One region of the Mesorhizobium sp. B2-6-1 genome, then DNA from elsewhere that is predicted to be linked to it. Evidence: riboswitches for the same ligand, from Rfam matches in the RefSeq annotation. Region 1 holds a riboswitch; each other region holds the start of a gene.
What was found. A riboswitch is a leader RNA that binds a small molecule or an ion and turns the genes downstream of it on or off. The one in region 1 is predicted to bind cobalamin.

Region 1 (2,193 bases):
GCGCGTACCAGTCGACGAACTGGATGACGCCGCCTTCGTGCAGTTCGGAATAGGGGCCGGGTTCATAGGCCGGCGACAGGATGCCGAAGGCGTTTTCCTCGACGATGCGACGATCCTGGCCGTTGGTCTCGGTCCAGACATGGGTGAGTTCGGCGAGGTCGTAGTCGACGCCCTCGACCGCGTCCTTGTGAACCAGCCATTTGGTCGTCACCGCAGTCTCGGTGGCGCTGATCGGCAGCACGCGGAACGTGACGGCGTGGTCGCCGAGGATGTGGTTCCAGGTCGTCGGATAGTGATAGAGCAGCAAGGAGCCGATGCGGTCGGTGCCAACGCCGTCGGACAGGTTCTTCTTGACCGCGCGTTTTCCCGTCATCGTATAACTGACGGCATCGCGCAGCAGCGGCGCGCGGGTGGCACGGTACTGTCCGGCCGGGTCGATGCGGAACCTGCTCGGCAGGCCTGCCGCCTCGCACTTGGCCCAGTGCACCAGCATCTCCGGGTCGCTGTCGGCGTCTTGCACGCCAGTCACGGTCGGCGCCTCCGGGAAGGTCTTGCAGAGCTCCGGATGGTTGCCGGCGCAATGATAGCATTCGCGGTTGTTTTCCCAGACCAGCTTCCAATTGCCCTTCTCGACGATGGTGCTCTCGAAGGCGACCTTTGCTTCGCGCAGCCGATGCGGCAGCAAATAGGGTTCGATCATCGTCCGCATCGGCGCGAAATCCGCCGGCTCGTCGGCGAGGCAAATGAAGATGTAGCCGCCGACGCTTTCGCAGGCGACCGGCTTCAGGCCGAACTGGCTCTTGTCGAAACCCTCGGCCATCTGCCTGGCGAACAGCAGCCTGCCGTCCAGTTCATAGGTCCACTGATGGTAGGGGCAGACGAGCTTCGCCGCCGTGCCCTTGTCTGTGTTGCAGACGCGGCTGCCGCGATGGCGGCAAGAATTGTGGAAGGCGTTGATGTTGCCCTTCTGGTCATGCACCAGCACCACAGGATAGTCGCCGATCTGCACGGTGATGAAGCTGCCGGGCCGGGGCAGTTCGCAATCATGGCCGATGAACAGCCAGTCGCGGTACCAGATCAGCTCCATGTCGAGCTTGAAGTAGTCGGGATCGGTATAGAAGGGCTGCTCGAGCGAGAAGCCGTCCCTGCGGCCTTGCAGCCGTTTCAGCATGTCGTTGCGCGCATCCATGTCCTGTCCTCGCATTGAAGTCCTGTCCTCGCATCGAAGGACTGAACGGAGGGGAGAGAGGAAGGATCAAGCCGCGCGCCGGCTTGCGCCGGACATGCACCATCCGCCTCTTGACCGCCCGCCGCGATCAGTCGAGTCCAACATCTCGGGCTGGTTTCCGGGCTCTGGAGCTGTCCTTGCGGACTGTCGCGACACCTTCCCAGGCCTTTGCCCAGTGGTCTCCCGTTGCGACCTGAACTCCACCACCGTTGCGGGGGCAGCGCCGGATTCTGACCGGCTTCCCAATTCTCCGCCTCGTCGTCACGCGGCGGCACCTGAGATGGCAGGATCTAACCATGATCGCCGACTTGTCGTCGGCATGAAAACGACATCGCATCCATGCCGCGCGACACGCATTGGAAACGGCGCGGCCGCCGTTGCAGGGCAGAAAGCCTCAGGTCGCCGCCTCGGATTCCGTCTCGTGGCGGAGCCCAAAAAGGTTAACGGTTTCGAAAAGTGACTATTAGCGCCCTCTAAAATCGAACCGAACGGTTCGTTTCTGTTGACGATGCGTGCAGGACGGTGTGAACACTGGGCCTTCGACACAGTTGGTGATCGCGCGGTCTGTTAGAATAACTATTTGATAACAAATGGAAAAAACGAATGTAGAAGGCCCTGGCACAATTTCAAGTGGTGGAAACTTGGTCCACACGGAAAAACTTCGTGATTGGAAATGGCGGTATGGCTTTCCCACATCGGGGCTGTCCGAACGACGCGATTTCCTCCCAAGACACGCCGCTAGACGGACGGAAAAATACTGGAGTATCAAAAAATGAAAAAGATCATTCTCACTGCCGCCGCCCTTCTGGCTGTTTCCGGCAGCGCCTTCGCTGGTAGCGACCATTATGGTTCGAATGCCCCTGCGGCCACCGCCGTCGACAGCTCGTACACCGCTTCGACCAAGAAGTCGGAACCGGCTGCCCAGACGCCTGTCCAGGGTGCCGATCGCAACCTCTTCGGCAACA
Region 2 (2,193 bases), on a different contig from region 1:
GGGACGGTCCGGCCGTGCTGGGGGATCCCGCGCAATGGCCGAACGCCAATGCCTGCGTCGCGTCGATGACCGATCACCTGACGACGCTGCAGGGCGACGGGGTGGTTGTCCCGGGCGTAGACCCCGAGACCGCGGCACGGCTGATCAACGGGGCGAGCAGCCAGGCGGCGCAGCGGATCGCCAATTCGAACGACCCGGAAGCGACGTCGAAGACCGTGGTGGCGGCATTCAAGCAACTGCTCGAAGGATTGTTGAGGAAGGATGCCGGAGCCGCCTGACGACGGCAGGCCGCCGGCAGCGCGCTGCGCATGCCATATCGGCAATCAAATCAAGGGTTTGTCAGACTTTTCGCATGTTGCCGCCTTGAGGCGTGCGATCGTTGATTTGAGCGGAACTTCGCCCTGTCCGCAAAACGTCTCGCTCATGATCAGCTCGGGCAGCGGCAGCCGCCGCCCCCAGCCATGTGTTTCGAGGTCCGGTTTCGGCGCGAACTCCGAGACACGGCCGACACAGAGATAGGCCACCGGCGTCACATGCCCGGGAATCGACAGAAGGTCTTTCAACGCCTGCGCCTCGATAATGCTGACCCAGCCGACGCCGACGCCTTCGGCGCGCGCCGCCAGCCAGAAATTCTGCACCGCGCAGACCGTGCTGTAGAGATCCATCTCGGGATTGTGCCAGCGTCCCAGCGGCGAACCCTGTGAGCGTCGGCGGTCGCAGGTGATACAGATATTGAGCGCGCTTTCGCAGATGCCTTCCAGCTTGAGCTTGCGGTAGAGCGCCCGCCGCTCTTCCTCGATCGCCGGCAATTCCTGCTCGCGCGCCGCGAGGACCAGGTCGCGCACCTGTTCCCGTCGTTCGGTGCCACGAATGACGATGAAATTCCATGGCTGCATGAAGCCGACCGATGGCGCGTGATGGGCGGCAAGCAGCAGCCGCGCCAAGACCTCGTCGTCGACGGCCTCTGATGTAAAATGGCTGCGAACATCGCGCCGCGTGAACATGGCGCGGTAGACCGCATCGCGCGCCATCTGGTCGAATCCGTCACCCACGGGGATGGTCATATTGTCCGGCATCGCTTGTCCCCTTGCGATTGCAATCAACTGCCGTCCGCCTGACCATGCGGATGACGATGCCTGCCAGGCCGGTCTTCTGGCTCGGGATCAACCCGCATCCGGCGCCTTCCCGTCATCGACAGTGGCATTTACCGGCGCGGTCCCCCTTACAGCGTTGGGCACGCCACGGTATCAAACCGTGTTCCCGATTCTCCCGCTCGCGGCGGGCACCAGGCAGTGGCCGGGACTTTACGACGAAGCCCCTGCGCCGCCAATCCCCGCGGCGACGCGAATGGACGCAGGCGCGATTTTCCCCAGCCATCAGGCCGCAACGCATGGCCATCGCCGCGCCGGGGCACTAGATAGGGGGCATGGCCACTCGTCTCTACACCCATCCGATCTTCCTTGAGCACATCACGCCGCCCGGCCATCCGGAGCGGCCGGACCGCTTGCGCGCCATCGAGCGCGTGCTCGACGACGAGGCTTTTGCCGCGCTCGACCGCCTCGAGGCGCCGGAAGGCGACGAGGCCACCATTCTCTACGCGCATCCCGAGGATTTCGTCGAGCGGGTACGCGCCGCCATTCCCGAGACGGGCATCGCCCGCATCGATGCCGACACAACGGCCAGCCCGAAGAGCTGGCAGGCGGCGATCACCGCGATCGGAGCCGCCAACGCCGCCGTCGACGACGTCTTTGCCGGCAGGGCAGACAACGTTTTCGTCGCCGCCCGGCCGCCCGGCCATCATGCCGAGAAAGCGACCGCGATGGGCTTCTGCCTGTTCAACACGGCGGCCATCGCCGCACGTTATGCACAGCGCAAACACGATATCGAACGTGTCGCCATCGTCGACTGGGACGTGCATCACGGCAACGGCACGCAGGATGTTTTCTGGGACGATCCGTCCGTGCTTTATTGCTCGACGCACCAGATGCCGCTCTACCCCGGCACCGGAGCAAAGAACGAAACCGGCGCCGGCAACATCGTCAACGCGCCGCTTGCGCCGCAGACCGGCAGCGAGGCGTTCCGCGATGCCTTCCTGTCGCGCGTGCTGCCCTCGCTCGACAATTTTGCACCCGACCTGATCATTATTTCGGCCGGCTTCGATGCGCATCATCGCGACCCGCTGGCCGAGATCAA
Region 3 (2,193 bases), on a different contig from region 1:
GCCGGCCGCATCCTTTTGCAGGTTGATGAACACGAAGCCGCGCCACACCGAAAGTGCGACGCCATAAAGCGGATGATCGGCCTTGTCGAAGCCGTCCGGCAGCGATTTCGACGGCACGCGCACGAGGTCGCCGCGAAGCGAATAGGACCAGGCGTGGTAAGGGCAGGTGATCAGTCGCGCCTTCAGTCGGCCCTCGCTCACCTGGCAGAGCTGCGAGCCGCGATGCCGGCAAGTGTTGTGGAAAGCGCGCAACTCGCCGGTTTCGTCGCGCAGCAAGACGATCTCCTGTGTGCCGACGCGGAAGGTGCGGAAATCCAGGGGGTGGGCCAGCTCGGCCTCGCGGCAGACGAGCAGCCAGCTCCGATACCAGATGGCGTCGAGATCCTGTTGATAGGCGCCTGCATCCCAATAGGCCGCCGACGGCAACGTCGCTTCCGCCCGGGTCAAACCATTGTGGGATGCGGGGTTGCTCGAGCTGGGCTGCATGGCTGGCTTCCTGTGATGCGCGCAAGCCGACACCTGGCCGGCAAGATTGTCAATTGGGGCATCGGCGGTTCCAGGACAGCACGGCGTATTCGCGATGGTTGCTGGCGGAATTTGGTTTGCCGCGAGCGCCGATTCTGCCTATAGTCCAGTCTGTCGTCGGTTCCGTTTGGAACCAAGAGGGAATGCGGTGCGGGCTGACCTGTCGCCCAAAGCCGTCGCTGCCCCCGCAACTGTGTGCGGTAGTCCTCTCCATATGCCACTGAAGATTTTCTTCGGGAAGGTGGGGAAGGGCGCTGATCCGCGAGCCAGGAGACCTGCCGGCGACAGGAAACTGACTTCGATGCCCTCGGGTGGAGGGTGAAAGGACAAGACATGAATACCGCTTCCGTCTCCCTCGGCGCCTCCATCTCCTCGCAGTCGCGCCTCCTGCAGCTCGCGCTCGCGGCGCTGCTCGGCGTTTTCGTCGTAGGCTTTGTCGGTTTCTCGCATATCGACGCGGTCCACAATGCCGCGCACGACTATCGCCACTCGATGGCGTTTCCCTGCCACTGATAGGGATTTGACATCATGAACCTGTTTCGCAACGTCGTGTTCATCGCGGCGATCGCAGGGCTCGTGGCAGGTGTCGTTCTCGCCTGCATGCAGGCCTATGCCACCGTGCCGTTGATCCTGAAGGCGGAAGTCTACGAACAGGCCGGCGGCGGCCACCACCACGACCATACCGCACCGGCCCCGACCGACAACAACGCCATGAACTCTGCCGCCCCGGCGGGCAATGCCATGAGCTCCGCCGCGCCGGCAGCCGCTGAAGCTGTTCCGGCTGAAGAGGAAGGCTGGGCGCCGGCCGACGGCTTCGAGCGCTTCGCCTTCAGCGTGCTTGCCAACATCGTCACCGGCATCGGCTTCGCGCTGGTCCTGGTCGCGGTTTCGGAATTCGCCGGCGGCATCGGCAACTGGCGCCAGGGCGTGTTCTGGGGACTGGCCGGCTTTGCCGTGTTCACGCTGGCGCCGGGCCTCGGCCTGCCGCCGGAACTGCCGGCCATGCCTGCCGCCGAGCTTCTGCCACGCCAGATCTGGTGGACGGCGACGGTGGCGGCGACGGCGATCGGCCTTGCCCTGATCGCCTTCCGCAAATCACTGCCGCTGGCGATTCTGGGCGTGGTGTTGATCGTCGCGCCGCATATTGTCGGCGCGCCGCAGCCGGACAGTTTCGAGACGCCGATTCCGGAAGGCCTGCACCATCAGTTCGTGGTGGCGGTAACCGTAACCAACCTGGTGTTCTGGCTCGTGCTCGGCGCTGTCGTCGGCGTGGTGCGCGGACGCTTCACCGGCAGCGCGACGAGCCTGCGCGACAGCTTTGCCTGATCGCGGAAGACTGACCTTCATCATCGGCGGTGCGCGCTCCGGCAAGAGCGCGCACGCCGAAACGCTGATGACGGCCTTGCCTTCGCCATGGACCTACATCGCCACGGCGCAAGCCTATGACGACGAGATGCGGCAGCGCATCGCGTTGCACCGGTCGCGGCGCGGCGAGGGCTGGACGACCATCGATGCACCGCTTGGCCTTGTCGGTGCACTCGAGGCCCTACCGGAGGACCAGCCGGTCCTTGTCGACTGCCTGACGCTCTGGCTGACCAATCACATGCTGGCCGATCATGATGTAGAGGCCGAATGTCGGCGGCTGGCTGACATGCTGTCGCGGCCGCG
Region 4 (2,193 bases), on a different contig from region 1:
TCCAGTGTCTGGTCCTGCGCGCGTTGCGCCTGCAGGGCGTCCATGTCGTTGGCGACGCGCCCCTCGGCCAATGCCGGACCGTCGACCACGGCGATTACGCCGTCGACTGTCACCCGGCTCTTCACTGTCGGCCACTGGAAGGCCTGGACCAGCGGCTTGGGCAGAGCCAAGCCTGAGGTCTCGATCAGGATGTGGTCGACCTTCGGCGTCAGCGACAGGATCTGGTCGAGCGCCGGGACGAAATCGTCGGCGACGGTGCAGCAGATGCAGCCATTGGCCAGTTCGACGACGTTTTCCTCCGGGCAGGTGTCGATGCCGCAGCCCTTGAGGATCTCGCCGTCGATTCCGATGTCGCCGAATTCGTTGACGATGATGGCGATCCGCTTGCCGCCCGCGTTCTCCAGGAGATGGCGGACCAGCGTGGTCTTGCCGGCACCCAGGAAGCCGGTGACCACGGTACAGGGGACGCGGGAGAGAGTGGCGGCGGAAACTGCGGCGGTCATGATCAGTCCTTCAGCATGTCGAGGGGAGGAATGCGGGCGACGAGGCCGCGCTTGAGGGAATCCGGGCGACCACGCCACGGAATGAGGCCGTTGGTCGAAGCGGCGAAGAGTTTCGCGCCGGTGACGAGATCGGCGCCGCTGGCGATGTTCAGGTCGCCGAAGACATAACTCCAGCAGCCGTCGCGAAGAATCGCCGCACTGAGACGGCGCTTGCAGTTGCCGAGGCATTCGACGGTGCGGACACGGACATTGTCGGCCGTTGCGGCTTGGCGCGTATCTTGAGCCAAAACTTCGCCGGCGCGGGGATGGGCATCGGAACCGGTCTCGTCGCGGCAGGAAGCGCAGATGATAACAGTGACGCCGGCCAAGGCGTCGCTATCGCCAGACAAGTCGCTATCGCCAGACAAAATGTCCGCTGTTTCAGCCGGGAAACTGCTGTCGCGTTCCAAATCGGGCTCCTTGCCCGGAAAACCCGCCGGGCGATCGGATTCTTATGTCTCAGACGGCAGGTCTCCTGGCTCGCGGGTCATCGCCTTCGTGCCGCCTTCCCGGGACCGTCCCAGTGGTTTTCGGCCTTGGCTCGTCGCTTACAGTTGCGGGGACAGCCGCGGATTTGAAATCGAGATTTCGCACCGCATTCCCTCTTGGCTCCTCCCTTTGCCGAGAGGAGACCGTCTGGAATGGATTTAGGCTCTTGCAGGCGGCGGTGTCAACGCGCGTCTACGACACGGCAATGTCGGCGAGCGGCTGCCCAAGGTCGCCGGCGGGCGTAACCTCGATCCGTTCGAGGCCGAGCCAGCCCTGCATCTGCGTCAATTCCTGGAAGAGTTGCGCGGCGGTTTCAGGCGGCGCGCTGGGCTCGGCATAGGCCGCGTGGACGCGTAGCACGCTGGCCGGCCGGTCGGCCTTGAGGTCGACGCGCGCCACGATCCTGTCGCCGAGCAGGAACGGCAGGACGTAATAGCCGTATTGCCGTTTTTCGGCAGGGGTGTAGATTTCTATGCGGTAGTGGAAATCGAACAGCCGCTCCGTGCGCGAGCGCTCGAAAACGACCGGATCGAACGGCGCCAGCAAGGCGCGGGCCTCGATTTTTCGTGGAATACGGGCCTCCTTATGGAGGTAAGCCGGTTTGTCCCAGCCCTCGACACGCACCGGCACCAGCTCGCCTGTTTCAACCAGCTCCTCCAGCCGGCCCTTCATGTCGGCCGGCGACAGGCGGAAATAGTCGCGCAGGTCGCTTGCTGTCGCGACGCCATGAGCGCGGGCGGATATCCGCAGCAATTCCCGATGCGCGTCCTCGGCAGACGGCACCGGCAGATCGAGGATCGCCCGCGGCAGTACGCGCTCGGGCAAATCATAGAAGCGTTCGAAGCCACGGCGGTGCGCGGTGGTGATGCGTCCTGCCCAGAACAGCCATTCGAAGGCATGCTTGGCGTGGCTCCAGCCCCACCAGCCGCCGGATCCTTTCTGGCCTTCGAGCGCGGAAGCGGCGATCGGGCCGCGCTCCGCGACCTCGCGGTAGATCTCTTCTATATAGGCGGCGTGCTCACGGCCCCATTTGGCCAGGCCCAGATACATTTCATCGCCACGCTCGGCGCGCTGCATGCGCCAACGCATCAGGGGATAGGTCTCGACCGGCAGGAAGGAAGCCTCGTGCGCCCAGTATTCGAAAACCGTGCGCTTGCGCGTG

Region 2: it holds a riboswitch for cobalamin, as region 1 does, so the genes downstream of both, bluB (5,6-dimethylbenzimidazole synthase) here and FJ443_RS00025 (aromatic ring-hydroxylating dioxygenase subunit alpha) in region 1, are expected to answer to the same signal.
Region 3: it holds a riboswitch for cobalamin, as region 1 does, so the genes downstream of both, FJ443_RS14550 (CbtB domain-containing protein) here and FJ443_RS00025 (aromatic ring-hydroxylating dioxygenase subunit alpha) in region 1, are expected to answer to the same signal.
Region 4: it holds a riboswitch for cobalamin, as region 1 does, so the genes downstream of both, FJ443_RS14715 (DUF1636 family protein) here and FJ443_RS00025 (aromatic ring-hydroxylating dioxygenase subunit alpha) in region 1, are expected to answer to the same signal.

What each region holds. Positions count from the first base shown of each region.
Region 1 covers NZ_VFUH01000001.1:767-2,959, reverse strand. The annotation lists gene FJ443_RS00025 (aromatic ring-hydroxylating dioxygenase subunit alpha) at 1-1,189, opposite strand, end outside; cobalamin riboswitch at 1,320-1,522, opposite strand; gene FJ443_RS00020 (DUF680 domain-containing protein) at 2,001-2,193, shown strand, end outside.
Region 2 covers NZ_VFUH01000002.1:215,563-217,755, reverse strand. The annotation lists gene FJ443_RS05740 (TetR/AcrR family transcriptional regulator) at 1-278, shown strand, start outside; gene bluB (5,6-dimethylbenzimidazole synthase) at 324-1,076, opposite strand; cobalamin riboswitch at 1,125-1,305, opposite strand; gene FJ443_RS05730 (histone deacetylase family protein) at 1,427-2,193, shown strand, end outside.
Region 3 covers NZ_VFUH01000006.1:74,196-76,388, reverse strand. The annotation lists gene FJ443_RS14555 (aromatic ring-hydroxylating dioxygenase subunit alpha) at 1-486, opposite strand, end outside; cobalamin riboswitch at 627-823, shown strand; gene FJ443_RS14550 (CbtB domain-containing protein) at 859-1,038, shown strand; gene FJ443_RS14545 (CbtA family protein) at 1,054-1,851, shown strand; gene cobU (bifunctional adenosylcobinamide kinase/adenosylcobinamide-phosphate guanylyltransferase) at 1,844-2,193, shown strand, end outside.
Region 4 covers NZ_VFUH01000006.1:109,017-111,209, reverse strand. The annotation lists gene cobW (cobalamin biosynthesis protein CobW) at 1-503, opposite strand, end outside; gene FJ443_RS14715 (DUF1636 family protein) at 506-952, opposite strand; cobalamin riboswitch at 990-1,194, opposite strand; gene FJ443_RS14710 (winged helix-turn-helix domain-containing protein) at 1,224-2,193, opposite strand, start outside.